4 regions of the Sanguibacter massiliensis genome follow, and region 4 is predicted to be linked to each of the others. Evidence: riboswitches for the same ligand, from Rfam matches in the RefSeq annotation. Region 4 holds a riboswitch; each other region holds the start of a gene.

Region 1 (7,471 bases), 1.1 Mb from region 4:
TGGTAACGCGTCACGGATCCTCCGTCATCGGGCTGATCGTTCATCCTCCCGCGTCCACGCCCCGCGCGTCCGGGAGCCGCCGCGCTCCTTCGGGACCCGCCGCCCTCAGGCGGGCAGGGGCGCGGTCTGGCCGGGGTCGAGGCGGAGGTCGAGCTCACTGCCGGGCACCGGCGCGAGCGCCGGGGGTCCGACGACGACGGTGACGCGCCCGACGCCCACGACGTCGACCGTCGCCTCGGCGACACCACGACGCACGTGGACGGCCCGGACGGTGCCGCGGAACTGCGGCCCGGCGCCGGGCGTCGCCCCGGCACCGACGACGCGCAGCGCGCCGGGCGCGAGCGCGAGCACGCTCCCGTCGACGTCGAGGCGGGCCTCGTAGCCGAGGAACGACGCGACCTCCCAGGTCGCGGGCTCGGCCCACAGTTGCGCGGGCGTGCCGACCTGCGCGAGGCGGCCGGCGCGCATGACGGCGACGCGGTCGGCGACGGTGAACGCCTCGTCCTGGTCGTGCGTGACGAAGACGGCCGTCGTGCCGGTCGTGAGGAGGGCTGCGCGCAGGTCGACGGCGAGCCGTTCGCGCAGCTCGCGGTCGAGCGCGGAGAGCGGCTCGTCGAGGAGGAGAAGGCGCGGGCGCGGGGCGAGGGAGCGGGCGAGGGCGACGCGTTGGCGCTCGCCGCCCGAGAGGGTTGCGACGGCGCGCCGGCCGTAGCCGGTGAGGCCGACGACGTCGAGGAGCTCGTCGACGCGGGCCGTCGTCTCGGTGCGGGTGCGGCGCGGGGCGCGTCGGCCGTCGACCGTCGTGCGGCCCTCGAGCCCGTACGCGACGTTGCCGGCGACGTCGCGGTGGGCGAAGAGCTGGCCGTCCTGGAACATGAGGCCGAAGCCTCGCTCGTGGACGGGTGTGCGTGCGAGGTCGGTGCCGTCCCACGTGACGCTTCCGCCGGCGAGAGGTTCGAGGCCGGCGACGGCGCGCAGGAGGCTCGACTTCCCGCAGCCAGATGGGCCGAGGAGCGCGAGGATCTCGCCGCGCGCGACGTCGAGGCTCACGCGGTCGACCGCGCGGACGGGTGCGGCGCCGCGCGCGTCGGGCGTGTAGGTGACGACGAGGTCGCGCACGGCGAGGCCGCCGGGTGCTGGCGTGGTCATCGTGGTCTCCGTGGGGTGGTCCGTGGTCACAGCTCTCCTGCGGTGTCGCCGCGCAGCCGTTCGGCGAGGAGCATGACGGCGGCGGTGACGAGCGCGAGGACGGTCGCGGCAGCCATCGCGGTGCCGAGGTTCTCGGTGCCGGGCCGGCCGAGGAGGCGCACGATGACGACGGGGAGCGTCGGCGCGTCGGGCCGTGCGAGGAACGAGGTGGCGCCGAACTCGCCGAGGGACGCCGCGAACGCGAAGCCGATCGCGAGCCCGAGCGGCCGGGCGACGAGGGGCAGGTCGACGGTCCGCACGACCCGTCCGGGGGGTGCGCCGAGCGTCGCGGCGGCCTCGTGCTGGCGCGGGTCGACGGCGCGCAGTACGGGCAGAAGGAGGCGCACGACGACGGGCACGGCGACGAGCGCCTGCGCGACGGGCAGCAGCCAGCCGGTCGTGCGCAGGTCGACGCCGAGCACGGGCCGCGTCATGGTGACGAGCAGGCCGAATCCGACGATGACGGCGGACACTCCGAGGGGCAGCATGACGACGGCGTCGAGCACCGCGAGCGAGCGTCGGCCGGCGCGTGAGCGGGGGCGTCGGGAGACGACGAACGACACGAGCCCGCCGACGACGACCGCGATGGTCGCGGCGACGGCCGCGGTCATGAGCGACGTGAGGGTCGCCTGCCACACGGTCACGGTGAGGCCGGTGCCGGGCCCGGCCTCGGCGAGCCGCCGGTACGCGTCGAGCGTCCACGCGCCGTCGGTCGTGCGGAACGAGCGTGCGACGAGCGTCGCCATGGGCCACGCGAGGAGCCCGACGACGACAAGGCCCGTCACCGTCGTCGCGAGGACGTCGGTGCGGGAGCGCCACGTGAGGGGACGTTCGTCGCGGGGCGCGGCGTGGAGGGGCAGCGCGCGCTCGCGGGCGGTGCGGGCGCGCGCCGAGACGAGGAGCGCGGCCGCGACGACGAGCATCTGGAGGACCGAGAGGACGGCGGCGGTGCGGAGGTCGAGGAGCTGGGTCGTGCGCGTGTAGATCTCGGTCTCGATCGTCGCGTGCTCGCGCGAGCCGAGGACCATGACGACGCCGAACGCCGTCGTGCAGAAGAGGAAGACGAGCGCGGCGGCGCTCGCGATCGCGGGGACGAGCGCGGGCAGGGTCACCGTCCGCAGGACGCGGCCGGGGCTCGCTCCGAGGGCGCGCGCCGCTTCCTCCGCGCGCGGGTCGAGCCGCGACCAGAAGCCGCCGACGGTCCGCACGACGACCGCGTAGTTGAAGAACACGAGCGCGCAGACGATCGCGGTGAACGTGCCGTCGAGCCCGAGGGCGCCGAGCGGCCCGCCCGGGCCGAGAAGCGCCCGGAAGGCGACGCCGACGACGACGCTCGGCAGGACGAACGGCACGGTGACGAGCCCTCGCACGAGCGTGCGCCCGGGGAACCGCCGCCGGTAGAGCACGTACGCGCCGGGCACGCCAAGGACGACGGCGACGGCCGTGCCGACAAGTGCCTGGACGATCGTCGTCGTGACGACGCGCCACGTGCGCGGCTTCGCGAGGACGTCGGCGACGCCCGCGAGGTCGAGCGCGCCGGCCGCGTCGGTGAGGCCGCGCACGAGCATCGCGACGACCGGCCACACGAAGAAGAGGCCGAGGAACGCGAGCGGCACGGCGGCCGCGAGCGCGAACGAGGCCCTGCGTCCCGCCGTGGCCCATCCCGTCGACGACCGCCGCTCCAGGGGAGCGGCGTCGGGAGGGATGAACTCGCCGGCGGGGCGCGTGCGGGGGACACGCACCTCACCGGGGACGGGACGCAGGGCTGTCATGAGGTCTCAGCCCAGGACCGTGTCGGTCCAGTCGGAGATCCACGTGTCGCGGTCGCGGGCGACGGCGACGGGGTCGACGGGGATGGGGTTCTCGGCGAGGGCGCCGTGCTTCTGGAACGACTCGGGCAGCGCGACGTCCGGGTCGACGGGGTACATGTACGCCGTGTCGGGGAGGGTCGCCTGGAGTTCGGGGCTCAGCAGGTAGTCGACGACGGCGCGCGCACCGGCGGGGTTCTTCGCACCTGCGAGGACGCCCGCGTACTCGACCTGGCGCGTGCACGTCGCGGGGAGCGACGCGGTCGTCGTGCCGCCGTCGTCCGTGAGCGTGTAGGCAGGGCTCGAGGAGTACGAGAGGACGATGGGCCGCGTGCCGTTCTCGCCCTGGCTCGTGAAGTCCGTGTAGTAGGCGTCGGACCAGGAGTCGGCGATGCGCACGCCGTTGTCCTTGAGCTTCGTCCAGTAATCGAGGTATCCGTCGGCGCCGTACTGGCTGACGGTGCCGGCGAGAAAACTGAGGCCGGGCGTCGACGTCGCCGGGTTGGTGAGGACGACGAGGTCCTTGTAATCGGGCTTCGTGAGGTCGTCGAGCGTCGCGGGGACGGGGACGTCCGGGTTCTTGCCGAACCACTCCGTGTCGATGTTGATGCAGACGTCGCCCTGGTCGACGGGCGTGACGGCGTCGCCGCCCGCAACCTTGAGCGGGACTGCGGCTGCGGGGAGCGCCGGGGAGGTGTAGGCCTCGAAGACGCCCGCGTCGATCGCGCGTGACGCGAACGTGTTGTCGACGCCGAAGACGACGTCGCCGAGCGGCGCGTCCTTCGTGAGGATGAGCTGGTTGACGAGGGTGCCGCCGTCGCCGACCTGGACGACCTTGACGTCGAGGCCCTTCTCCTTGAGGTCGGCGATCTGCTCCTTGCTCAGCTCGTAGGAGCTGTGGGTGAGGAGCGTGACGGGGCCGCTCGCGGGGGCCTCGCTCGTCGAGGCGGTCGCGCCGGGGGTCGTCGTCGGGGCCTGGGTGGGGCCCTCGGACGCGCAGGCCGCGAGGAGCGTCGCCGAGGCGAGCGCGAGCGCTGCGAGCCGCATGGGGCGGCGGCGGGTGGTGCTGGTCGTGCTGTGCAACGTGGTTCCTCCTGTGGTGCTAGGAGGGGTCCCGTCGTCCGTCACGGCAGGCCGCGTGGACGACGTGGTGAGATGTCCCGACTTCCTCCACCGGTGCTAACCGGGTCAGGTTCGAGGGTCTGCGGTGGTCCGCACTCTCAGCGCTCACGGCTCCCCGCAGCGCTCCCCTGTCGTATCCCGACCATCATAGTCAGGATCCGCGGGCCGTCCCTCTGTGCACGACCTCCGAACTTCCCCGACGGATTGATGGCTTCCGACCATCGGAGGGGCGGAAGCCGTCAATCCGCGCGTCTTCGTCAGGACTCGATAGCCCATCCGTGCGCGTCGCACGTACGGATCGGCTATCGAGCGGCGCTCCGTTCGGTCCGATAGCCGATCCAGGCACGTCACTGGTGCGGATCCGCTATCGAGCGGCGCACCGGCCGGGACGCCCGCTCGGCGTTGGGACGCTAGCGTGGGGTGAGGTGCCGACGACGGTTCGGCACGCCGACCTGCGATGGAGGACACCGTGGCTGACGAGAACAAGGAAGCTCTGCTCGAGAAGGTCATCCTGCTGGCCGCGTCGGCGGGCACGGCGTGGATCGCGCAGCGCGCGCTCGCCTATGCGTGGAAGCGCACGACGGGCAAGGACGCGCCGCGCAATGCGCTCGACACGGACGCGCCGAACTCGTCGATCATCATCTTCGCGGCCGTCACGGGTGCGGTCGCTGCCGGAGCGAAGATCCTCGCGGACCGAGGTGCGCGCCGGGTGACGCGCCGGATCAGCGCGGGTCGTCTGCGCTGAGGCTCGCGACTCCGGTCAGCCGACGGCGACCGCGATGCGGTTGTTCCACGGGTCGCTGAACCGCAGGACGGCGCCGTCGTCGGCGTGCTCGACGCCTCCGTGCGCGAGGCGGTCCGCGAGGGCGCCGATCTCGTCGCGCGTCGGGACGAGGATCGACACCTCGCCGAGGCCGAGCTGGACGGGCCTCGGCCCGGCGCCCATGGACCGCCACGTGTTCATGGCCATGTGGTGGTGGTAGCCGCCGGCGGAGACGAAGAGGGCTGACGTGCCGAGCGTCGCGGTGGCCTCGAAGCCGAGGGTGTCGACGTAGAAGCGGTGTGCCGTGGGGACGTCGCCGACCTGCAGGTGGACGTGGCCGAGGGTCGCAGCGGAGTCCTCGGGCCGCTCGAGCGCAGTCTCGGTGAGGTGCTCGGTGAGGAACGCGTTCGGGTCGATGTAGAGGGTGTCCATCTTCACGTGGCCCTGCGTCCATTCCCACTGGTCGCGGGGGCGGTCGACGTAGAGCTCGATGCCGTTGCCCTCGGGGTCGTCGAGGTAGAAGGCCTCGGAGACGAGGTGGTCGCCTGCGCCCGTGTAGAGCTCGGGGGCGTAGGTGGCGACGCGCGCGAGGGCGCCGGCGACGCCGGCGTGGTCGGCGAAGAGGATGGCGGTGTGGAAGAGGCCGGCCTCGCCGGGGCGTCGCTCGGGCAGGTCGCGGGCTTCGCGGAGGACGACGAGCGGCACGGTGCCGCGTCCGAGCGTGACGATGCCGTCGCGGCCGTCGACGGCTGAACGCTCCATGACCTGGAGGCCGATGACGCGTGCGTAGAAGTCGGTCATGCGGTCGATGTCGCGGACGTAGAGGGTGACGGCGTCCATGTGGGTCGCGGCGGCGAGGCGGTCGGCGGGGGCGAGGGCCGACGGGTTCGCGGCGGCGGCGTGCGCGAGGCGGTCGTTCGCGGCGGGGCCGGACGGGGTTGCGGTGCTCATGGGTGCTCCTCGGGTGGACCGCTCCCTAGTCTGCACCCATTTACTTGAAGCGTCAACTATTGAAGCGGCAACTTCCCGTCGGGCGCTCCCGCTGCGTCGACCGTCACGCTGCGTGCCCGACGGTCACGCGCAACCGTCAGGCCCGCACACCTCTCCCGTGCCGCCGAGCATCGCGAAGGCGCCCGACGCCAGCGCACCCGGCGCCGCCGGGGCTGCGAAGAGCTGCGTCGGCGCGTCCGACGGGACGGGCGCGGGCGCGCCGAACGCGTCGAGCATCGCGGCGTCACCGCGGGATGCAGCCTCGGCGACGGGTGCGACACCGTCGAACATCAGCGAGTTCTCGTGGCCGCGCGGGGCGGCAGGGAAGTCAGTCATGGATCCTCCGTGATCCTGAGGGTCAGTCGGTGGTCGCGCGCTCGGCGATGATCTGGCCGAGGATCTGCGCGAACGCCTCGCCGGGCTGCGCGCCGGAGATCCCGTACCGTCCATCGACCACGTAGAACGGCACGCCCGTGATGCCGAAGGTACGGGCCTGCTCGATGTCAGCGGCGACCGCGTCCGCATGGCGGCCGTCCGCGAGCGCGGCGCGCACCTCGTCGGCGTCGAGGCCGACCTCCGTCGCGAGGCGCACGAGCGTGTCGACGTCGGCGACGTGCTCCCCCTGCGCGAAGTACGCCTCGAAGAGGCGTTCGAGCATCTCCGCCTGGCGGCCCGCGGCCTTCGCCGCGTGGAGGAGCTCGTGCGCGCGGAGCGTCTTCGTGTGGCGCAGACGAGCGAAGTCCATGGTGAGGCCCTCGGCGGCGGCGGTCGCGGTCATCTGGGCGAGCATCTGCTCGATCTGCGCAGCGGGCATGCCCTTGTGGTGGGCGAGGAAGTCGATCTCGGAGCCCTCGAAGTCCACGGGGGTGTCGGGGGCGAGCTCGAAGGAGTGGTACTCGATCTCGACGGGGACGGCGGCGTCGGTCGCGGCGAAGGCCTCGAGCCCGGCGGCGAGCCGGTGCTTGCCCAGGTAGCACCAGGGGCAGGCGATGTCGGACCAGATGTCGATCTTCAGCGGCTCGGCGGCCGCGGGCTGGGTGCTCACCCCTAGGGAGCGTCGGGAAGCCCTGGGGTATTCCCCGTCCACAGGTCCGTGCTCCCGGGAGCGCCCCCGGCGCATGGCACCTATCCTGGCGGAACCTCTGGATGAAGGACGCCCCCGTGAAGACTAGGACCTCGCTCGTCGCCGCGCTGTGCGCGGCCGCTCTCAGCCTGCCGGTCGCGGCTCCGGCGATGGCTTCGCCGCTGTCCGGCGCCTCGACGCCCGCCGCGCAGACGCCCTCCGCCCCGGCCGCACGCTCGGGCAGCGTCGGCGGCGCATCGTCGGCCAAGCTCGGCAAGCCGAGCTACCGCAAGCTCCAGACGACGAAGAAGCGCACGTCAGTGACCGTCCGAGTGACGAAGCCGCGCTACCAGAAGGTCGCGCTGCAGCGGAAGGACTCCGGGAAGTGGCGGACGGTGTCGTCGACGCGCGCGCCGCGAACGGGCTCGAGCGCGAAGGTGACGCTCCGCGTGCCTGCGAAGGCTGGCAACCGCGCGTACCGCGTGGTGCTCGGCAAGAGCAAGTACAACAAGACGATCGCGTCGAAGTCCTTCAAGA
Region 2 (7,471 bases), 180 kb from region 4:
TCGGCCCCGGTCGCGGCGCGCGCGGCGACCAGTTCGTCGGGGGAGCGCGCGACGAGCGAGTACGTGCCGGGCGTGTCGACGAGCCGCACGGTGCCGTGCGGCGTGCGCCACGTGCCCTCGGCGACCTCGACGGTCGTGCCGGGCGCGTTGACGACGTGCTGCCGCGCACCGGTCGCACTGTTGAAGAGCGTCGACTTTCCCGCGTTGGGGTTGCCGAGGAGGACGACGACCGGTGCGCCGGCCAGCGCCGCCCCGCCGGTCCTGGGGGACTCGTGGCAGCCCGCGGTCACGGCAGCGTGATCTGCACGCGGTCGCACGTGGCACGGTCGAGCGCGATGCGGTCCGCGCCGAGCGCGACGACGCGCGCGCCGGCGGCCGCCGCGTGCGTCGGCCGGACGCGCGCCCCGGGGCGCAGCCCGAGCTCCGCGGGCCGCGCGCCGAGAGGCCCGTCGACGTCGACGCGTGCGACGACGGCGTCGAGCCCGACGGGGAGCAGCGTGAGGTTCATACCCCGACGCTACGGATGAGGTGAGGCTCACCTCATGGGACCGAAGTCCCGGGTTGAGCGGTCAGTCCCGCCGGGACCGCATCGTGAGAAGACGCTCGAGGAGTGAGGGCTGCGGGACGATCGCGGCGTCCGCGGGGATCGCGCCGGGCAACGTCGTGCCGCTCTGCGCGGAGGTCGGCGCGTGGCGGTCGTCGAGCGCCTGGACCTGGTCGCGGAGGTCCGTCATCGTCGCGTCGAGCTCGGCGGCGACGAGCGCGGACTGCCGAAGCCGGTCGACGATCTCGGCGGGCACCTGCCGGTCGTACTTGTAGTAGATCTTGTGCTCGAGCGACGCCCAGAAGTCCATCGCGCTCGTCCGGATCTGGATCTCGACGGTGACGGGGACGGTGCCCGACGAGAGGAAGACCGGCACCGAGACGATGAGGTGGAGCGAGCGGTAGCCGTTGGGCTTCGGCTCGGCGATGTAGTCCTTGACGGCGAGCACCGTGAGGTCGTCCTGCCGGCGCAACGCCTCGAGCACCGTGTAGATGTCGGGGACGAACGAGCAGATGATGCGCACGCCCGCGATGTCGAGGATCGAGGACCGGATCGCGTCGAAGTCCGGCGTGACGTCCTTGCGCTCGACCTTGTCGAGGACGGACTCGGGCGACTTGAGCCGCGAGGTGACGTGCTCGATGGGGTTCTCGTGGTGGAGGTGCGTGAACTCGTCGCGGAGGATCGAGACCTTCGTGAGGACCTCGTCGATGGCGAACTTGTACTGGAGCATGAACGCCGTGAACTCGGTGCGGAGCTCGAACACGCGGGCGAGTGTCTCGTCGTCCGGGAGGAGCTGCGCGAGGTCGCCGTGAGGTCCGGGGAGCGCGGTCATGCCCCCAGCGTAGGGGCCGCGGCTGGGAGGAACCCGGGAGGTTCCGGGGAGCGGGTGCTCACGGCGCCGCGGGACGGTCGCTGCGCAGCCGCAGCGACGTCCCGACGGGGAAGCGCTCATGGTTGCGCGCGAGCTTGCGGCGCGCGGCGTCCATGAGGTCGACACCCGCGACGTCAGCGAGGCGGGCGGGGTAGATGACGACGTCGGCCATCTCCATGGCGACGCGCTCACGGAGCGAGTCGTCGTCCCGGACGGCGGTCCGGGACTCCTCCGAGCCGAGCCACTGGAGCTCGGCCGCGAGCTCGCCAGCCTCGCCCGTGATCGCCATGGCGAGGTTCTTGGGGCTCTGGACAGCAGGCCAGCCGCGTTCCTCGGAGAAGGCGCGGACGTCGGCCACGAGGTCGTTGAAGTCGCTCATGGAGTCAACGTAGTCACCGTACTCACGCGAGGTCCGGCCTCACCTCGAGCAGTACCTTGCCGGTCGTGCGCCGACCCTCGAGCGCCGCGTGCGCGGATGCGGCGTCCTCGAGCGGCACGGTGAGACCGATGCGGGCGCGCAACGCACCGATGCGTGCGAGGCGGAAGAGCTCGTCGGACCTCTCGAGCAGCTCGCCGCGCGTGCGCACGTGGTGCGCGAGCGTCGGCCGCGTGACGAACAGCGAACCGCCCGTGTTGAGACGTTGGAGGTCGAACGGCGGGACCTGACCGGAGGACCCGCCGAAGAGCACGAGGGTGCCGCGCACGGCGAGACAGGCGAGCGAGGCGTCGAACGTCGTCCGCCCGACGCCGTCGTAGACGGCGGCGACGCCCTCGGGCACGAGGTCGCGCACGAGGCTCGGGAGCTCGGTCGTGAGGTCGTCGAGGAGGTCGTAGCGGAGGGCCTCGGCTGCTCCGGCGTCGCGCGCGAGCGCGGCCTTCGCGTCAGAGGAGACGGTCGAGACGACGCGGCCGCCCCGCGCGACCGCGAGTTGGGTGAGGAGCAGGCCGACGCCGCCCGCACCGGCGTGGACGAGGACGTCGTGTCCTGGGCCGACGGGAAAGCTCGAGTCGACGAGGTAGTGCGCGGTGAGCCCCTGGAGGGCGAGCGCCGCAGCGGTCGGCAGGTCGATGCCGTCGGGCACCGCGAGCGTGCGGTCGGCCGGGACGACGACCTGCTCGGCGTACGAGCCGGGGGCGTCGAACCACGCGACCCTGTCGCCGACCGCGACGCCCGCGACGTCGTCGCCGAGCGCGCGCACGACTCCTGCGCCCTCGACACCGGGGACGTGGGGGAACGACTGCGGGTAGACGCCGCCGCGCCGGTAGGTGTCGATGAAGTTCACGCCGGCGACGGCGACGTCGACAAGGACCTCGCCCGGTCCGGGGACAGGGGCGGGGAGGTCGACGACCTCGAGGACGTCGGGACCGCCGGGGCGTGCTGCCTGGATCGCTCTCACCCGTCCACCCAACCACCGTCGGCCCCGGGCGGCGAGCAACGCGTCCGCGGGATGACCGACAGGTGGGACGGCTGCGCCGTCGAACGGCGGTTCGTCCCATGTCCGGATACCGTGAGGACGTCACACGCCGGGGAGCTCGGTACACCGAGCTGAGAGGGCGGATGGGCCACGTGCCCGAGCCGCCGACCCGCGAACCTGAACTGGGTCATGCCAGCGGAGGGAGCGTGGGGTCGCCCTCAGCGGTGCCCCGATCCTTGCCGTGCGCGCCCCGGGGCGACGCACGCCCCCGGACGCCACGCGCCGGGTCGTTCGTGCGCGTACGCGCACCTCCCGCGGCACGACCCTCGAACCGAGGAGTCCCCATGATCGCCGAGATCCAGGTCGCACCCCGCCCCGCGGACCCGACCGCCGTCCCCTACCCCCACGTCGACGCCGCGATCGCGGTCATCAAGGCGTCCGGCCTCGTGAGCGAGGTCGTCGCCATGGGCACGACGCTCGAAGGCACGCCCGACGAGATCTGGTCCGTCCTGCGCGCCGCGCACGAGGCCGTCCTCGCCGACGGCGCTGCGAGCGTCATCAGCCACATCAAGGTCGCGGGCGCCGCGGGCGACCGTGGCCCGCGCATCGCCGACCTCGTGACGAAGCACCGCCCGTGAGGGCACGGGCGGCCTTCCACGCCGTGTGGCCGCCCGCCCTGCTCGCCGCCGCGCTCCTGCTCGTGTGGGAGCGCGCGGCGCGCTCGGGCGTGCTGCCCGCGTTCGTCCTGCCCGCGCCGTCCGACGTCGCCACGCGCGCCGTCGAGGCCGCGCCGACGCTCGTCCCGCACGTGGCGACGACCCTCACGGAGGCCGGCCTGGGCCTCCTCGTCGGCGTCGCCGCGGGTGGCCTCCTCGCGGTCGCGACGGCCGCGTCGACGTGGCTGTCGCGCGCCGTCGGCCCCCTCGTCACCGTCACGCAGACGATCCCGTCGATCGTCCTCGCGCCGCTGCTCGTCCTGTGGATGGGCTTCGGCCTCGCACCCAAGGTCGTCGTCGTCGCGCTCACGGTGTTCTTCCCCGTGCTCGTCTCGGCGACGGCAGCGATGCGCGAGGCCGACGGTGCGCTCGCGGACATGGTCCGCGGGCTCGGCGGCGGGCGCCTGCGCACGCTCGTCGTCGTCCGCGTCCCTGCGGCCCTGCCCGGCGCGCTCGCAGGTCTGCGGGTCGCGGCGACGTACGCGATCGGCGCGGCCGTCGTCGCGGAGTACCTCGCGGCGTCGAGTGGGCTCGGCGTCGTCGTCCAGCGTGCCCGCAAGTCCTACGACGTCGAGCTCGTGCTCGTCGCGATCGCCGCGGTCTCGGTCCTCACGGCGCTCGTCTACGTCGTCGTCGACCTCGTGTGCCGCGGCGCGCTGCCGTGGCAGCGGCGCTGAGGCGCCGACCAACCCCACCGACCCCACCAGGAGAACCACATGACCACGACGAACCCTGTGCGCCGCACCCTTGCGGCCGCCCTCGCAGCCCTCGCGCTCGCGGTGCCCGCCGGCTGCGCGACCGACGCGCGCGCCGACCACGACGCGGGACTGCGACCGGTGCGCATCGTCCTCGACTGGACGCCCAACACCAACCACCTCGGCCTCTACCTCGCGCTCGAGAACGGCTGGTTCGCCGAGAAGGGTCTCGACCCGCAGATCGTCGAGCCGGGGGAGGCCTCGGGCCTCCAGCTCGTGGCGACGGGCAACGCCGACATCGTCTTCTCCGTCGCGGAGGCGCTCGTCCCGGCCCGCGAGAAGGGCGCGGACGTTGTCGCGGTTGCGACCGTCATCCGCTCGAACACGTCGAGCCTGCTCGCGCTCGGCTCCGACGGCATCACGCGGCCCAAGGACCTCGAGGGCAAGCGGTACGGCGGCTACGGCGGCCAGCTCGAGAACGCGCTCATCGACGAGCTCGTGCGCTGCGACGGCGGCGACCCCGGCAAGGTCGAGCGTGTCCCCATGGTGAGCAACGACGCGCGCTCGGACCTCGAGCAGGACTTCTACGACACGACGTGGGTGTTCGACGCGTGGGACACGATCCGCATGCGTGAGGTCGACGGTCTCGACGTCACGACGATCCCGTTCGCCGAGCACACGAGCTGCATTCCCGACTGGTACACGCCGCTCCTCGCGGTGCAGGGTGCGCGGCTCACGACGGACCGGGCCCTGCTTGACGACACGCTCGACGTGCTCGCCCGCGGCTACCGGGCGTCGATGGCCGACCCGCAGGCGGCGGCGGACGCGCTGCTCGCGCGGGCGCCCGAGCTCGACCGGGCGCTCGTCGAGCCGAGCGCCCGCTACCTCGCGGAGCACTTCGCGCCGTCCGCGGAGGAGTGGGGCCGTCAGGAGAAGGCGACGTGGGACGCGTTCGTCGCGTTCCTCGAGGACCACGACCTCGTCGCGGACGGGTTCGACACGGACGCGGCGTGGACCGATGAGCTCCTCGACTGACGTCCGCCCGGCGCGTGCCGGGGCGGCGGGTGGTGCGGGTGCGCCGCTCGTCGAGGTCCGCGGGCTCACGGTGGCGTTCGGAGGTCGCGACGTGCTCCGCGGTGTCGACCTCACCGTGGACGACGGCGAGCTCGTCGCGGTCCTCGGTGCGTCGGGCTGCGGCAAGTCGACGCTCCTGCGGGTGCTCGCGGGCCTCGAGCCGCGTGCTGCACGTGTCGTCGCGGAGGAGGTCCGGGTCCCGTGGGACGCGGGGCGGAGGGACGTCGCGTGGATGCCGCAGCACGACGCGCTGCTGCCGTGGCGTCGTGCACTCGGCAACGTCGTTCTCGGCGGCGAGGTGCGCGGCCTGCCGCGCCGCGAGCGGCGGGAGGCCGCGACGGCGCTGCTCGTGCGCTTCGGCCTCGGCGGGTCGTCGCGGGCGTGGCCGCACGAGCTCTCGGGCGGCATGCGGCAGCGGGTCGCCGTCGCCCGGACGGTGCTCGCGGGGCGTCGTCTGCTCCTGCTCGACGAGCCGTTCGGCGCGCTCGACGCGCTCACGCGTCGCCGCACGGGCGCGTGGCTCGACGTGGAGCGGCGCACAGGAGGGCTCGGTCCGACGCGGGCCGTCGTGCTTGTCACGCACGACGTCGAGGAGGCGCTCACGCTCGCGGACCGGATCGTCGTGCTCGGCGGGTCTCCTGCGGGGGTGTCGGCCGTCGTCGACGTCGCCGAGCTCGGTGAGGGGAGCGCGCGGAGGACGGTGCTCGCTGCGCTGTGACCACGCTGCGCGCACGCGGATGGGGCGGTGCGGGGTCGGCCCGGTTGCCGGGCTCATCCCGCAGGCCTAGCGTCGGGAGGGACGGGTGCGGCAGCGCCGGATCTCCCCGGACAGCGGGGCGGGGGCGGCCGCGCTCACTCATCTCGACGACGGACGAAGGAGGAGGCATGGCGACGACGAACAAGAAGCCGGCGACGAAGAAGGCTGCTGCGGCCACGGTGAAGGGTGCGGCCGACGCGGGGCCGCGCCGGACGCGCCGCGAGAACGCGGAGGCCGGGTTCCGGGCCTCGGAGAAGCTCACGGGCCATCTGCAGGAGGTGTTCGTCGACCTCGTCGAGCTGAGCCTCCAGGGCAAGCAGGTGCACTGGAACGTCGTGGGTGCCAACTTCCGTGACATGCACTTGGTCCTCGACGAGATTGTCGAGGTCGCGCGGGAGGCGAGCGACACCGTTGCGGAGCGGATGCGGGCCCTCCACGCGGTTCCGGACGGCCGGTCGGACGTGGTGGCTGCGACGACGACGCTCCCTGAGCTTCCGGGCGGTGAGGTGAGCACGTCGGACGCCGTCGATCTTGTGACGGCGGCGATCGAGGCGACGACGTCGACGGTGCGTCGGGTGCACGACGATGTCGACGAGGAGGATCCGACGAGCGCGGACATCCTCCACGGGGTCCTCGAGCAGCTCGAGCAGTACGCATGGTTCGTGAGCGCCGAGAAGCGGACGCCGCGTCACCTCTGATTCCCTCGGTTGATTCCCTCGGTGCACCGGCTGTCCGCGACACGCGGACAGCCGGTGCATGTTTATGCGTAAGCGTGTATGTTGATGCGCATGACGTTCTCAGTCGCCGTCGCCGGCGCCAGCGGATACGCCGGCGGCGAGGTCCTCCGGCTCCTCGCCGACCATCCCGAGGCCCGCATCGGCGCGCTCACCGCCCACAGCTCGGCGGGTCAGCCGCTCGGCCAGCACCAGCCGCACGTCCGCGCGCTCGCGGACCGCATCCTCGAGCCGACGACGCCCGCGACCCTCGCGGGGCACGACGTCGTCGTCCTCGCACTGCCCCACGGGGCGTCGGGCGAGATCGCAGCACAGCTCCCCGCAGAGACGCTCGTCGTCGACCTCGGAGCCGACCATCGCCTCGCCTCGGCCGAGGACTGGCAGGACTACTACGGCTCGGAGCACGCGGGCACGTGGCCGTACGGCATGCCCGAGCTCCTCACCGCGGGCGGCGGCCGCCAGCGCACCCACCTCGCCGGCGCGCGTCGCATCGCCGTCCCGGGCTGCAACGTCACGGCCGTCACCCTCGGTCTCCAGCCGGGCGTCGCCGCGGGCATCGTCGAGCCCACCGACCTCGTCGCGGTCCTCGCCAACGGCTACTCGGGCGCCGGCAAGTCGCTGCGCACGCACCTGCTCGCGTCGGAAGCTCTCGGCTCGGCCTCGCC
Region 3 (7,471 bases), 220 kb from region 4:
AGGAGCGGCGTCGACGTGCAGCGTGCGGAGGGGACGCGGCGGGCACCAGGAAGATACGGCTCGGTGAGTGCGTCAGGCATCAAGGCGAGCCGCATGTCGAGGGGCAGCCAGCACCCCAGGGCCTCGATCGCCTGCGCATGCGTCGAGAGGACGTCGGCGGTGGGCCCGTGCGCGAGCACGGAGCCCGACGCGTCGATGACGAGCGTGTCGACCGGCAAAGAGGGGAGCTCGTCAAGACGATGCTCGACGAGGAGGACCGTCGGGCCACCGTCGTTCATGACGGTCGCGACCGCCGCGCCCACCTGCTGCGCGCCGGCCGGGTCGAGCATCGCCGTCGGCTCGTCGAGCAGCAGAAGCGCCGGCTCGGCGACGAGAACGCTGGCAAGCGCGACCCGCTGCGCCTCACCGCCCGAGAGCGTGGCAGTGGGACGGTCGGCGAGGTGAGCGGCCCCGACCCGAGCGAGAGCCGCTCGAACGCGCGCCGCGATGTGCTCGGACGGGACGCCGTGGTTCTCCAGGGTGAACGCCACGTCGTCAAGGACCGTGGCGAGGCACAGCTGGTCGAGAGGGTTCTGCTGGAGGTACGCGACATGTCGCGCAAGGTCAAAGGTCGTGACCTCGCGCGGATCGGAGCCGAGCACGCGAACGTCACCCGTGACGGCCGCATCGACCGTCTGCGGCACGATCCCCGTGATGATCCGCAGGAGTGTTGACTTCCCGGAACCGGACGGGCCCAGGACAAGACACGATCGACCGGCGGCGATGCGCAGCGTGACGTCGTGCAGCGACGGTGACGACGCGGTCGGGTAGTGGACGCTCGCGCCCTGGAGAACCACGGCGGCGTTCATCGTGCGGCGCGCCCAATCGCCTGGTTGTCGAGCACACCCGTGCGGAGGAGCCCGTCGCCGAGGAGCTTGGCGGCCACCGCGGACAGCAGGATGCACGACGCGAGCGTGAACGCGAAGCGGAGGCCGAGGTACTCCTGACCGAGCCATCCCTGCCGGAACGCGTTGTACGCGAAGGTCAGAACCCCGGCGGAGACACCTGACGCGAGGAACGTCGGCCAGCCGAAACGGCGGTAGCGCGTGAGGGCGAAGGGAAGCTCGGCGGTCGCACCCTGGATGAACCCGACGAGCAGGAGCATTGGCCCGACGGGGGAGCCGAGGAACGCGACCTCGACGAGAGCCGCGAGAATCTCGACGACCACGCCGACACCCGGCTTGCGCACGATGTATACGGCGAGAGGCGCGACCATGATCCATGAGCCGGCGAGCACATTTTGGGCAAGGTCGCCGAGCGGACCCATCGCGATCTGCAGTCCGTACCACGCCTGGACGAACGCCCAGTAGAGGAACCCGAAGACGACCGCAAGGACCGCGAGCAGCACGGTCTCGTGGAGCGTGAGCCCGCGGCGGTCGCGGGGCACGAGGGTCGGGAGCGTGGCCGCGGCGTCGTCGGCCGTCGCGCCGGGCAGGTCGGTGCGGGGCGTGCTCATCGGGCCACCTCCGTCGCGGGAGCATCGGCGTCCGGGTGGTTCGTCGAGATCGTCACGTGCGTGACGACGTGCGCGACGGAGCGGCCGGCGGCGAGCCAGCCGTCGGCGACCGTGCCGAGGACGTCGGCGAGGTCGCCTGCGAGCTCGGTGACGAAGTGCCGCGACGCACGCGCGACCCCCGCGGCCTTGGCCCGCTCGATGACCGCCATGATGTGGGACATGTGGTCGGCGCCGGGGCCGTCGGCGAGCGGGTACAGCGCCCACTGGGCGGTGGCCTCGACCCCTGTGGGTGCGAGCGGGGTGAGGTCCGGGATCGCGAGGGTGGGGGCGTCGAGCCCGCACGTCAGCTCGCCCGGGCAGCCGCGGGAGAGCTGAACGTGCGCGACGACGTGCGCACCGCTCGCCGAGACCCGCGCGATGAGGTCGACGATGTAGGCGAGGACGCCCGCCTCGGCGCCACCGACGTACGTCGAGACGTCGTCGGACTCGACGACCAGACCGGGGGCGGATGCCGCGGCGGTGTCCGCGAGGGCAGTGAGCAGGATCGCGACATAGTCGTCGGACATCACGGAGACCGTGATACGTGCGCCGACCCCCAGGGCGAGCGGGTCTCGAGCCTGGGCGTCGCCGCGTGCGGACGTCGTGGACGGGGAGAGGGACATGCGTGCTCCTGTGCATCGACGCCCCCGGGGGTGGGCAAGCACGATGCACCCACTCGCGCGGCAGCGCCACGCCGCCGCGGACACGGAAATGCCCACGACGTGCCCCCGCATCCGTGCGCCCGAGAGCGCGCGGGCACGAGGACGGGAATGCTCCGCCCTGCTCCCTACGCTGGTACTGACCAGATCAGGTTCCACGGGTCTGCAGGTGGGACGGGGGTCCGGCCTGCACTCTCAGCGCTCATGCGCTCCCCGGGGGCTTGGTGAGCACACCGTAACGACGACGAGCCTCGAGGGCCAACGCGGCCGGCGCCCGTTCCACCAAGCGGACGCGGGTGCGAGTGAGGGGATCGTGAGATCCTGTGTCCCCGGCCGGCCTGGGTGCTCACCCACCGCGACCTGCCGGTCCCCGCGGGCGCCGATGTCCGGCTTACGCACGCCGACGTGCGCGACGTACACGGCGAGATGACCGCGGTAGCGGACGACCACTCGGTCTTCTCGGGCTGGCTCGACCTCGAGCTCGTCGACGTTGCCCGCAACCGTGCCTTCATGTGCGGGCCCTACCGGGTGCGGCGCCCGTCCGCGTGATCCCCGTGCGGCGCTGACGTGCTGGCGTCAGTCTCTCTCGAACCAGCGCAGCGTCGCGTCCCGGTACCAGCGCTGGTGCGTGCGCAGCCACGGTGAGGACTCGACCTCGTCGAGGTCGGCAACGCCGAGGAAGTAGCCGAGGTGCAGCGCGATGACGCCGTCGACATGTGCCGCGGGAACGTCGCGCGTCGCAGGATGCGCAGCGAGGAGCGCTCGGACGTCCACGCCGTCGGCGGCGGGTGCGATCATCGCGACGACCGCCATGAACCAGTGCGGCGCGAGCAGCCCCGCGCTCCAGTCGACGAGCCTCACGCTGCCGTCTGCCCCGAGCAGAAGGTTGTCGTCGCGGACGTCGTCATGGCTCAACGTCGTCGCGGGAGCCTCCAGCAGGACCCGACGCGCCAGTGCGCGGATCTCGGCGGTGCGAGTCGCGCCGAGGCGCGACTCCAGAAGACCTAGCTGGTCGACGAAGACACCAAGCTCGCCCACCCACGAGGGCGCATCGATGCCCGGTGGCGGAGGTGTGAGCGACGCGCCGAGCCCTACGAGGGTGTCGAGCACGCGTGCGGCATCCTTCTGCGTCCAGGGCCGCGGCGGATGGCTTGCCGCGACCGCTTCGTAGGCCGCGAGGAACCAGCCATCGGCGTCGAGCGTCCACAGCAGGGGGACCGTCGCGGGGTGCGACGGCAAGGCCGCGACAGTCGCCGCCTCGCGACGATAGGTCTGCGCCAGCCACGCCTCCTGGGCGGGACCTGCTCCCTTGAGAAAGACAGTCCGCCCGTCGTCGAGCGTCAGAACGCTTGCGAGGCCCGGGGTGAAGCCGGCGATCGCGCTCGACCCCGCGGCGACCCGGGCGTTGAGTCGACGTTCCACGGCGTCACGTGCAGCGGCGGAAACGTCCTGCCAGTGCGGACGACGCGACGTGCGGTAGGCCGGCGTGCCCGCTGTGGTACCGGGTCCAGTCATGCGGGCAAGCATCGCACGAGCGCCCCACGTGATGCCACGCCGTGGGGCGGTCTGTCCACAGGCCCACGCATGAGCGGTCACACCGAGAAGTACTTCGCCTCCGGGTGGTGGAAGACGAACGCGTCGGTCGACTGCTCGGGGTGGAGCTGGAGCTCGTCGGAGAGCTCGACGCCGACGCGCTCGGGGCGCAGCAGCTCGACGACCTTGCGACGGTCCTCCATGTCAGGGCACGCGGGGTAGCCGAGCGAGTAGCGTGCACCGCGGTACTCGAGGTCGAACATGCCGGCGACATCCGTCGGATCCTCCGCCGCGAAGCCCAGCTCCTCGCGCACACGCGAGTGCCAGAACTCCGCGAGCGCCTCCGTCATCTGCACGGACAGGCCGTGGAGCTCCATGTACTCGCGGTACTTGTTCGCCGCGAAGAGCTCCGCCGTGGCGTCGTTGACGCGCGCCCCGATCGTCACGAGCTGCACCCCGAGCACGTCGATCTCACCGGACTCGCGCGACCGCACGAAGTCCGCGAGGCACAGGTGACGGTCGCGCCGCTGCCGCGGGAACGTGAAGCGCAGCCGCTCGGTGCCGGGCTCGCCGCCCGAGCCGCCGTCGGGCCCCTCGTGGTGGAGCACGACGACGTCGTTGCCCTCGGCGACGACGGGGAAGTAGCCGTAGACAACGGTCGGCTCGAAGAGCTCCTCGGCGACGATCCGGTCGAGCCAGCCACGCAGCCGCGGCCGCCCCTCGGCCTCGACGAGCTCGTCATAGCCGGGACCGTCGCCGCGCGTCGGCTTGAGGCCCCACTGACCCATGAACGTCGCGCGCTCGTCGAGGAACCCCGCGTAGTCGGCCAGGCGGATGCCCTTGACGATGCGCGTGCCCCAGAATGGCGGCGTCGGCACCGGGTTGTCGGCGGCGACGTCGGAACGTGCGGGCAGGTCCTCCGGTTCGGTGAACGTCGGCGTGACGACCGTGTGCCGGCGCTTCTTGAGCGGGGGCAGCCCGACGGCGTCGCGTGCCTCGCCGCGCGCGATGCGCACGAGCGGCTCCATGAGCCGCAGGCCCTCGAACGCGTCCTTCGCGTAGCGGACCTCACCCTCGTAGAGGTCAGCGAGGTCGTCCTCGACGAAGACACGCGTGAGCGCCGCACCGCCGAGGATCACCGGGTACTTGCTCGCAAGCCCGCGTGAGTTGAGCTCGAGGAGGTTCTCCTTCATGACGAGCGTCGACTTCACGAGCAGCCCCGACATGCCGATGACGTCCGCGCCGTGCTCCTCGGCGGCCTCGATCATCGCGCCGATCGTCTGCTTGATGCCGATGTTGACGACCGTGTAGCCGTTGTTCGTGAGGATGATGTCGACGAGGTTCTTGCCGATGTCGTGGACGTCGCCCCGCACGGTCGCGAGGACGATCGTGCCCTTGGAGCCCGTGCCCTCGACCTTCTCCATGTGTGGCTCGAGGTACGCGACGGCTTGCTTCATCGTCTCGGCGGACTGCAGGACGAACGGCAGCTGCATCTCGCCGCGGCCGAAGAGCTCGCCGACGACCTTCATGCCCTCGAGCAGGTGGTCGTTGACGATGTCGAGGGCCTTGATCCCGGCGCCGAGCGCCTCGTCGAGGTCGTCGGTCATGCCCTTGGCCTCGCCGTCGACGATGCGCCGCGCGAGGCGCTCACCGAGCGGCAGCGCGGCGAGCTCGGCAGCCCGCTGGTCCTTGAGCGAGGCGGAGTCGACGCCCGCGAAGAGGTCGAGCAGGTGCGCGAGCGGGTCATGCGTGAGGTTGCCCTCGTCGTCGTAGCGGCGGCGGTCCCACACGAGGTCGAGCGCGGCCTCGCGCTGCTCGTCGGGGATCTTCGCGAGCGGCAGGATCTTTGCGGCGTGGACGATCGCCGAGTCGAGGCCCGCCTTGACGGCCTCGTGAAGGAACACCGAGTTGAGGACGGTGCGCGCGGCCGGGTTGAGACCGAAGGAGACGTTGGAGACGCCGAGCGTCGTGTGGACGCCCGGGTAGCGCTTCTTGAGCTCGCGGATCGCCTCGATCGTCTCGATCGCGTCCCGTCGCGTCTCCTCCTGACCCGTCGCGATCGGGAAGGTGAGAGCGTCGACGATGATGTCCTCGACGGCCATGCCCCAGCGTCCGGTGAGGTCGTCGATGAGACGGGAGGCGATTGCCACCTTGTGGTCCGCGGTGCGCGCCTGTCCCTCCTCGTCGATGGTGAGGGCGACGACGGCGGCGCCGTGCTCGCGCACGAGCGGCATGATCCGCTGGTAGCGGGACGTCGGCCCGTCGCCGTCCTCAAAGTTCACGGAGTTGACGACGGCCCGCCCGCCGACGAGCTCGAGGCCCGCCTGGAGGACCTCCGGCTCCGTCGAATCGAGGACGAGCGGCAGCGTCGACGCGCTCGCAAGGCGCGAGACGACCTCGCGCGCGTCGGCGACACCGTCACGTCCGACGTAGTCGATGCAGACGTCGAGCAGGTGCGCGCCGTCGCGGGTCTGGTCGCGCGCGATGCGCACGCACTCGTCCCACTCGCCCGCGAGCATCGCCTCGCGGAACGCCTTGGACCCGTTGGCGTTCGTGCGCTCGCCGATCGCGAGGAAGCTCGCGTCCTGGTCGAAGTCGACGTGCGTGTAGAGGCTCGCGACGCCCTGCTCGACGACGGGCGTGCGCGGCGTGAGCGGCGCACCGCCGACGGCCTCGACGACAGCGCGCAGGTGCTCGGGCGTCGTCCCGCAGCAGCCACCGACGAGCGCGAGGCCGAACTCGCCCACGAACTGCTTGTGGGCTGCGGCGAGCTCCGCGGGCGTGAGCGGGTAGACCGCACCGTGCGCGCCGATCTCCGGCAGACCCGCGTTGGGCATGCACGTCACGGGCATGGGGGAGTGCTTGGAGAGGTGGCGCAGGTGCTCGCTCATCTCGGCGGGGCCCGTCGCGCAGTTGAGGCCGATCGCGTCGACACCGAGGACGCGCAGCGTCGTGAGCGCCGCGCCGATCTCGGAGCCCATGAGCATCGTGCCCGTCGTCTCGACGGTGACCTGCGCGATGATCGGCACGTGCTGGCCGAGGCGCTCCATCGCGGCCTTCGCGCCGTTGACGGCGGACTTCGTCTGGAGGAGGTCCTGGCTCGTCTCGACGAGGATCGCGTCCGCGCCGCCGCGCACGAGCCCCTCGGCCTGGAGCGAAAACGTGTCCTTGAGGTGCGCGTACGTCGTGTGACCGAGGCTCGGCAGCTTGGTGCCGGGGCCCATCGAGCCGAGCACCCACCGCTCGCGGCCGTCGGCAGCCGTGTGCTTGTCCGCGCTGCGGCGCGCGATGACGGCGCCGGCCTCGGCGAGCTCGGTGATGCGGTCGTCGATGCCGTAGTCGGAGAGGTTCGACCAGTTGGCGCCGAACGTGTTCGTCTCGACGCAGTCGACGCCGACCTCGAAGTAGCGGTCGTGCACGGACTCGACGACGTCGGGCCGCGTGACGTTGAGGATCTCGTTGCAGCCCTCGAGGTTCTCGAAATCGTCGAGCGTGAGATCCGCTTCCTGAAGCATCGTGCCCATCGCGCCGTCGGCGACGACGACCCTCGTGGCGAGTGCGTTCTTGAACGATGCGGCGCGGGCTGTGAGCATGACGGCAGTCTAGGGAGGAGTGTCGCGTGCCGTCCGCGCTGCCCGTACCTCGGTCTCCGGCCCCGGTAATCCGCGCAGATGGTTGCTCGCAGTGACCATCAGCGCGGATTCTCGCGAGAGTGGGATCAGCCGATCGCGTGGAGGGGAACCTT
Region 4 (7,471 bases):
CGACGACGTCGGCGACCGTGAGCGGGAACTGCCGGTCGACCGTGTCGTCCTGACCGACGAACGCGATCTCCCGGCGCCTGCGTGCCGCAGCGGCGTCCGTCCCCCCGACCGTCACGGTGCCCGACGTCACGTCGACGCCGCCCGTCACGGCCGCGAAGAGCGTCGACTTCCCCGAGCCGTTGGGCCCCACGAGAGCCGTGACCCGGCCCGGTGCGACCGTGAGGTCGACGTCCGTGAGCGCTCGGGCCTCCCCTCGGACGACGGTGAGCCCGCGCACCTCGAGGGCTGCGGGCGTGAGCGGTGCCGAGGTCATGGGGCTCCTCCCGAGAGACCGGCGACGATGAGGTCGACGTCGTGGCGCAGCAGGTCGAGGTACGTGGGCACGGACCCGTCGGACGCCGAGAGCGAGTCGACGTAGAGCGGACCGACGAAGCGGGCACCGGTCGACTCCGCGACCCGCTGCATGGGCGACGGGTTGACTGTCGACTCGCAGAACACCGCCGCGACCCCGCGCTCGCGGACGAACGTCTCGACCTCGGCGACCTGCTGCGGGGTCGCCTGCTGCTCGGCGTTGACCGCCCACAGGTAACGTTCCTCGAGCCCGACGTCGGCAGCGAGGTAGGAGAACGCCCCCTCGCACGTGACGAGCGCACGGGCTGCGGGCGGGACGGTCGCGAGCCGCGCGACGAGCTCGTCCCTCAGCGTCCCGAGCCGGGCTGCGTACGTCTCGGCGCGCTCGCGGTAGGCGTCGGCGCGGTCAGGGTCGAGCTCGGCGAACGCCTCGGCCGCGCGGCGTGCGTACGACGCGCCTGCGGTCGGGCTCATCCACGCGTGCGGGTTGGGGCGCCCCTCGGCCTCACCCCGGGCGATCGGGATCGTCGCGATGCCGTCGGAGAGGGTGACGCGTGGGACGTCGAGGCCGTCGACGAAGCGCGCGAACCACGCCTCGAGGCCGAGCCCGTTGTCGAGGACGAGGTCCGCGCCGGCGGCGCGTCGGAGGTCGCCGGGCGTCGGGTCGTAGCCATGGATCTCGGCGCCGACCTTCGTGATGGACGCGACGCGCAGGTCCCCCCCGGCGACGTTGCGCGCGATGTCGGCGACGACGGTGAACGTCGTGAGGACGAGCGGACGCGGGTCGTCGGCCTCTGCTTCTCCCGGCATGCCGCACGCGGACAGGAGCGCGGCCGCGACGAGAGCTGCCGCTGCGACACGCGCTGTCGCACAGCGCGGGAGTCGAACGTGAGCCATACCCACAACCTAGATTTCGGGAATCCGAACTTCAAGCCCGGCGGACGCCACGGGTGCGAGCACGAACGCTTCTGTGACCAAAGGATCACCGTTCGCAGGTAAGACCGAGCCCTGCTGTGTACCATCGGCGATGGCGCGACCGACCAGGTCGCTCGGCGACCCGGTCGCCGCCCCAGGGGGAGACGGAGAGATCATGAGCTTCATGGACAAGCTGCGCGGGCAGCTCATCGACATCATCGAGTTCCTCGACAGCTCGCGGGACACGATTGTCTGGCGCTTCCCGCGCCAGGGCAACGAGATCAAGAACGAGGCGAAGCTCGTCGTCCGCGAGGGCCAGGTCGCCGTCTTCGTCAACGAGGGTCGGCTCGCGGACGTCTTCGGCCCGGGCACCTACACCCTGTCGACGCAGAACCTGCCGATCCTCTCGACCCTCAAGGGCTGGAAGCACGGCTTCAACTCGCCGTGGAAGGCCGAGGTCTACTTCGTCACGACCCGCCAGTTCACCGACTTCAAGTGGGGCACGCAGAACCCCGTCATGCTGCGCGACCCCGAGTTCGGCGCCGTCCGCCTGCGCGGATTCGGCACCTACTCGCTCCAGGTGACCGACGCGGCCGCGCTCCTGCGCCAGCTCGTCGGCACCGACCCGAACTTCCGCACCGAGGAGATCGGCGAGTTCTTCCGGCAGAACATCGTCGGGGCCCTCGGCCCCGCGCTCGCCCACGCGCAGGTCGCCGCGCTCGACCTTGCCGCCAACCAGAACGTCATCGCCGGCCGGCTCGCGACCGAGCTCACGACGAGCCTCGCCGAGTACGGCGTCGCCATCACTCGCTTCGTCATCGAGAACATCTCGTTCCCGCCCGAGGTCGAGGCCGCCCTCGACAAGAAGACCCAGATGGCCGTCCTCGGCAACATGCAGCAGTACACGCAGTTCCAGGCGGCCAACGCGATCGAGACCGCCGCCGGGAACCCCGGCGGCGGGGGCGAGGGCATGACGATGGGCCTCGGGCTCGCCGTCGGCCAGCAAATGGCGCAGACGCTGGCAGGCAGCCAGGCCCCTGCCGCGCCCGCCGCGCCGGCGGCAGCCGCTCCCCCGCCGCTGCCCGGGGCTGGCGCGCCCTGGTTCCACGCGACGGGTGGCGCCCAGTCAGGCCCGACGTCGCTCGCCGAGCTCGGCAGCCTTGCAGCCTCGGGCTCCTTGACCCGGGAGACGCTCGTGTGGCAGGACGGCATGGCCGCGTGGACCGCAGCCGGCTCGGTTCCCGCGCTCGCGTCGCTCTTCGGCGCCGTGCCGCCGCCCCTGCCGCCCGCGACCCCGGGAGCCTGAGCCGATGAGCATGCCTCCCCCGTTCCCGCCGCAACCCGAGGACACAGCGTCAGCGTCGGCGGAGGACGCCGCGCTCCTCGCGACCCGCTGCCCCGGCTGTGGCTCGCAGCTCGGCTTTGCCGCAGGCACCTCCTCGATGCGCTGCCTCATGTGCGGCTACTTCGCCGAGATCGCCCACGACCCGGATGCGAGCGTCGACGAGCACGACTACGAGGCCTGGGCCGCGATCAACGCCGGCCGCGCCGTCGCGAGCCTCGGTGGCCACGTGCTGCGGTGCGAGGGCTGCGGTGCGACGACCGAGTCGACCGCGATCTCGACCGCATGCCAGTTCTGCGGTGGACACCTCGTCGGCATCACCCCGACCGAGGGTGTCATCCCGCCCGAGGCGGTCGTCCCGTTCGCACTCGACCAGGCCGCGGCGCGCGCCGCGTTCACGAAGTGGGTGACCTCGCGCTTCTTCGGCCCGCGCGCGCTCAAGGACGTCGACGCCGAGGAGTCGCTCCGCGGCACCTATCTGCCGTACTGGACCTTCGACGCCCGCACGACGAGCGAGTACGAGGGCCAGCGCGGTGACGACTACACGGTGAAGGTCGACGACGACCGCACGGAGACCCGCACCCGCTGGTCGCACCGGTCCGGCACCGTCCGTCGCAGCTTCGACGACATCGTCGTCCCCGGCTCGGCCCAGCTCACCCCCAAGGAGGCGCGCGGCGCCGGGAGCGCGGACCTCGCGAAGGCCCAGCCCTACCGGGCCGAGTACGTCGCAGGGTTCTCGACCGTGCGCTACGACGTGGATCCGCCGCGCGGGCTCGAGACCGCCAAGCAGGTCATGGCCGGTGTCATCCGGGACGACGTCGAACGGGCCATCGGCGGGGACCGCCAGCGCATCTCGCAGATCCGCACCGCGTACGCGGCCGTGATGTTCAAGCTTGTTCTCATGCCCTTCTGGATCGCGACGTACATGTACGCGGGCAAGCAGTGGCAGGTCGTCATCAACGCGTCGACGGGCAAGGTCACGGGCAAGCACCCGGTGAGCGCGGTGAAGGTTGCGCTCACCGTCGTCGGCGGCCTCGTGCTCCTCGTTCTCGCGTTGTATCTCTACTCGCGCACGCGCACCTGACGCGAGCCTCGCGCACGCTCGGAGGAGCCGTGCACCCCGTCCGGGGTGCACGGCTCCTCCTCGTTGCCGGGGGTTCAGCGCTTGAGACCGCCGATCCACTTTTCGGACACCGCTGCTACTCTCGGACGCACTGACACGGGGTGCCCCTTTCGCGGGGGCTGAGATCACACCCGTCGAACCTGATCTAGCTCGTACTAGCGAAGGGATGTCACGATGCTTCGTGCGCCGTCGACCCTGCTCACAGCCGTCCCACGTGCACTCGAGGAGGTCCGCGCCGCCGGGCCCCTCGTCCAGTGCCTCACCAACACGGTCACCGTCAACCTCGTCGCCAACACGCTCCTCGCCCTCGGAGCCGCGCCCGCGATGGCGGACCTGCCAGGCGAGGCCGGGACGCTCGCGGGCGTCGCCGACGCCGTCTACGTCAACCTCGGCACGCCCGGTGCCGAGCAGCGCGCCGGCATGCTCGAGGCGGCCCGCGCGTGCGACACGCTCGAGCGCCCCTGGGTGCTCGACCCTGTCGCCGTCGGTCCGCTCGCACTCCGGACCACCCTCGCCGCGCAGCTTCTCGAGCTGCGTCCGACGGTCGTCCGCGGCAACGCCTCCGAGATCCGTGCGCTCGCCGGGACGGACGGCGGTGGCCGTGGCGTCGACGCGACGCATGATGTCGAGGACAGCCTCGACGCAGCGCGCGCCGTCGCGGCGCGCACGGGCGGCGTCGTCGCGGTGTCCGGACCTGTCGACCTCGTCACCGACCGCACGACGGTGGTGCGGGTCGCGAACGGCCACCCGCTCCTCACCCACATGACTGGCGGCGGCTGCGCGCTCGGCGGCATCGTCGCCGCGTTCGTCGGCGTCCACGACGACACGCTCGAGGCGACGGTCGCCGCGTGCGGCGCCTACACGGTCGCGGCCGAGCGCGCTGCCCAGGCTGCGACGGGTCCCGGCTCGTTCGCGGTGCGTCTGCTCGACGAGCTCGCGCTGCTCGACGCACCGACGCTCGCGGAGGCGGTGAGGTTCGCGTGAGGCCCTTCGACCTGTCGGTCTACCTCGTCACCGACGCCGACGCGGCGGGCCGCGCTGGACGCGACCTCGTCGCGACGGTCCACGCGGCTGCCGCGGGCGGCATCACGGCCGTCCAGGTGCGGGACAAGCGGGCGTCTGCGCGCGAGCTGCTCGAGCTCACGCTCGCCCTAGCGCGCGTCGTCCCGCCGCACGTCGCGCTCCTCGTCAACGACCGCGTCGACGTGTTCTGCGCCGCGAGGCGCCGCGTCCCAGGTCTCGCGGGGGTCCACGTCGGGCAGTCCGACCTGCCGCTCATCGACGTGCGCGCGCTCGTCGGCCCGGACGTCGTCATCGGCGTCACGGCCTCGACCGACGCGCACCTCATGGCTGCCGCGGCGTCCGCCGCGCGCGTCGACTACGTCGGCATCGGCACCGTGCGGGCGACCGCGACGAAGCCCGACGCCCCCGCTCCGCTCGGCATCAACGGCATCGTCCGCCAGGCCGCATCCGTCGGCGTGCCCGCGGTCGCGATCGGTGGCATCCGTCTCGACGACGTCGCGCCGCTGCGCGCGGGCGGGCTCGCGGGCGTCGCGGTTGCGTCGGCAATCTGCGCAGCAGCCGATCCCGCCGCGACCGCGCAGGCGTTCGCTGCGGCCGCGCGGACGGGGGCGGCCGCGTGACCGCGCCCGGGCGCGGTACCGTGCCACGCGTCCTCACGATCGCCGGCACCGACCCGACAGGAGGTGCCGGACTCCACGCCGACCTCAAGTCGATCGCCGCGCACGGTGGCTACGGGATGGGCGTCGTCACGGCCCTCGTCGCGCAGAACACGCAGGGAGTCCGCGACGTCCACACCCCTCCGGCCGGGTTCCTCACGACGCAGCTCGACGCCGTGAGCGACGACGTGACGATCGACGCCGTGAAGATCGGCATGCTGGGGTCCGTCACGGCCGCCGCCGAGGTCGCCGCCTGGCTCGTGCGCGTCCGCCCGCCAGTCGTCGTCCTCGACCCCGTCATGGTCGCGACGAGCGGCGACCGGCTGCTCGAGCCCGATGCTGAGGACGCCGTGAGGTCGCTCCTCGCGAACGTCGACCTCGTGACGCCCAACCGGCCCGAGCTCGCGGTGCTCCTCGGCGAGCCCGTCGCTGCGACGTGGGAGGAGGCGCTCGACCAGGGCCGCCGGCTCAGCGTGCGCAGCGGGGTGACGGTGCTCGTCAAGGGCGGGCACTTCCCGGGGGACGTCGTCCGCGACGCCCTCGTTGACGCGACGGGCGTCGTCGACGTCGTCGAGGGACCGCGCGTGCGCACGCGGTGCACGCACGGCACCGGGTGCTCGTTGTCGGCCGCTCTTGCGACGCTGCACGCGCACCATGGCGCGTGGGTGCCCGCGCTCGCCGAGGCGCGCGCGTGGCTCACGGAGTCGCTCGAAGCAGCAGACCTGCTCGACGTCGGTCGGGGGCACGGGCCCGTCTCCCATCTCGCGTCGCTGTGGCGCACGGCGGCCCCACGGACGACGGCGGCACGTGTCGCCGCCGAGTGGTGGGACGAGATCGCGGTGGTGCGCGCCGAGACCGACGCGTTGCCGTTCGTCTCCGCGCTCGCCGACGGTTCCCTCTACGAGGACGCTTTTCTCTGGTACCTCGCGCAGGACGCGTTGTACCTGCGTGACTATGCGCGTGTGCTCGCGCACGCGAGCGCCCTCGCGCCGACGCCCGACGAGCAGGCGTTCTGGGCGAGGTCGGCGCACGGCGCGATCGCGGCCGAGGTCGAGCTGCACGCCTCCTGGCTCGGTGGGGTGCAGCTCTTCGACGCCCGGCCGGCCCCGACGACGATCGCGTACGTCGACCATCTGCTCGGGCTCGCCGCGCGGGGAGACTACGGGCCGCTCGTCGCAGGGCTGCTGCCGTGCTTCTGGATGTACGTCGACCTGGGCGAGCGGCTGCTCGCCGGGCTCGGCCCGTCGCACCCGTACGCGCGGTGGATCGAAACGTACGGGGACCCGGCGTTCCGGGCGTCGACGGACCGGGCGATCGAGATCGTCACGACGCTCGCCGCCTCGGCGGGCCCGGCGGAGCGCGAGGCCATGCTCGAGGCGTTCCGCCGGTCCGCGCAGCACGAGCGGGACTTCTTCGCGGCGCCCGTCCTCGCGCGCCCGGCGCCGGAACGCGTGCGCGTCTGACGTCGGCCGCCGCCCCGGGCGGGGTCGGCGGCCGACGGGGTCAGCCCTTGACGCACAGAAGGGTCGTGAGCCGGGCGACGACCTCGACGAGGTCCGACTGGGCGGCGACGACCGCGTCGAGGTCCTTGTACGCGCCGGGGATCTCGTCGACGACTCCCTCGTCGTTGCGGCACTCGACGCCCGCGGTCTGTGCCGCGAGGTCGGAAGCCGTGAACCGCTTGCGCGCGGCCGTCCGCGACATGCGGCGCCCCGCGCCGTGGGACGCTGACCAGTACGAGGCGGGGTTGCCGAGTCCGCGGACGACGTACGAGCCGGTGCCCATCGACCCGGGGATGAGGCCGAGCTCGCCCGTGCCGGCGCGGATCGCTCCCTTGCGGGTGACGACGAGCTCGGTGCCGTCGACGGTCTCGGTCGCGACGTAGTTGTGGTGGACGTTGACGGCCTCGTCGAACGTCGGCGCGGCAGCAGCGAGGTGCGTGCGGAGGACGTCGACGACGAGCGCCATCATGACGGCACGCGAGCGTGCCGCGTACTCCTGGGCCCAGCGCAGGTCGGTGAGGTATGCGTCCATCTCGGGTGTGCCGCCGAGGAAGACGGC

What was found. Region 4 has a riboswitch for thiamine pyrophosphate ahead of thiM (hydroxyethylthiazole kinase). Riboswitches for the same ligand answer to the same signal wherever they lie in the genome.
Region 1: another riboswitch for thiamine pyrophosphate. It lies ahead of C1729_RS08825 (thiamine ABC transporter substrate-binding protein); the one in region 4 lies ahead of thiM (hydroxyethylthiazole kinase).
Region 2: another riboswitch for thiamine pyrophosphate. It lies ahead of C1729_RS04530 (thiamine-binding protein); the one in region 4 lies ahead of thiM (hydroxyethylthiazole kinase).
Region 3: another riboswitch for thiamine pyrophosphate. It lies ahead of C1729_RS02705 (YkoF family thiamine/hydroxymethylpyrimidine-binding protein); the one in region 4 lies ahead of thiM (hydroxyethylthiazole kinase).

What each region holds. Positions count from the first base shown of each region.
Region 1 covers NZ_LT964979.1:1,883,889-1,891,359, forward strand. The annotation lists gene C1729_RS08810 (hypothetical protein) at 1-44, opposite strand, end outside; gene C1729_RS08815 (ABC transporter ATP-binding protein) at 106-1,149, opposite strand; gene C1729_RS08820 (ABC transporter permease) at 1,176-2,960, opposite strand; gene C1729_RS08825 (thiamine ABC transporter substrate-binding protein) at 2,967-4,079, opposite strand; TPP riboswitch at 4,145-4,258, opposite strand; gene C1729_RS08830 (DUF4235 domain-containing protein) at 4,588-4,863, shown strand; gene C1729_RS08835 (VOC family protein) at 4,879-5,832, opposite strand; gene C1729_RS08840 (hypothetical protein) at 5,956-6,207, opposite strand; gene C1729_RS08845 (DsbA family oxidoreductase) at 6,230-6,916, opposite strand; gene C1729_RS08850 (hypothetical protein) at 7,033-7,471, shown strand, end outside.
Region 2 covers NZ_LT964979.1:964,156-971,626, reverse strand. The annotation lists gene feoB (ferrous iron transporter B) at 1-290, opposite strand, end outside; gene C1729_RS04550 (ferrous iron transport protein A) at 287-508, opposite strand; gene C1729_RS04545 (GTP pyrophosphokinase) at 570-1,376, opposite strand; gene C1729_RS04540 (nucleotide pyrophosphohydrolase) at 1,435-1,794, opposite strand; gene C1729_RS04535 (quinone oxidoreductase family protein) at 1,817-2,812, opposite strand; TPP riboswitch at 2,931-3,051, shown strand; gene C1729_RS04530 (thiamine-binding protein) at 3,175-3,468, shown strand; gene C1729_RS04525 (ABC transporter permease) at 3,465-4,223, shown strand; gene C1729_RS04520 (ABC transporter substrate-binding protein) at 4,263-5,276, shown strand; gene C1729_RS04515 (ABC transporter ATP-binding protein) at 5,260-6,033, shown strand; gene C1729_RS04510 (Dps family protein) at 6,201-6,770, shown strand; gene argC (N-acetyl-gamma-glutamyl-phosphate reductase) at 6,861-7,471, shown strand, end outside.
Region 3 covers NZ_LT964979.1:561,841-569,311, forward strand. The annotation lists gene C1729_RS02695 (ABC transporter ATP-binding protein) at 1-848, opposite strand, end outside; gene C1729_RS02700 (ECF transporter S component) at 845-1,495, opposite strand; gene C1729_RS02705 (YkoF family thiamine/hydroxymethylpyrimidine-binding protein) at 1,492-2,157, opposite strand; TPP riboswitch at 2,300-2,419, opposite strand; gene C1729_RS14490 (hypothetical protein) at 2,599-2,742, shown strand; gene C1729_RS02715 (phosphotransferase) at 2,770-3,708, opposite strand; gene metH (methionine synthase) at 3,786-7,319, opposite strand; gene C1729_RS02725 (DNA gyrase/topoisomerase IV subunit A) at 7,445-7,471, opposite strand, start outside.
Region 4 covers NZ_LT964979.1:779,437-786,907, forward strand. The annotation lists gene C1729_RS03685 (metal ABC transporter ATP-binding protein) at 1-313, opposite strand, end outside; gene C1729_RS03690 (metal ABC transporter solute-binding protein, Zn/Mn family) at 310-1,248, opposite strand; gene C1729_RS03695 (SPFH domain-containing protein) at 1,442-2,572, shown strand; gene C1729_RS03700 (hypothetical protein) at 2,577-3,692, shown strand; TPP riboswitch at 3,819-3,915, shown strand; gene thiM (hydroxyethylthiazole kinase) at 3,906-4,715, shown strand; gene thiE (thiamine phosphate synthase) at 4,712-5,374, shown strand; gene C1729_RS03715 (bifunctional hydroxymethylpyrimidine kinase/phosphomethylpyrimidine kinase) at 5,371-6,873, shown strand; partial or broken gene C1729_RS03720 (RtcB family protein) at 6,914-7,471, opposite strand, start outside.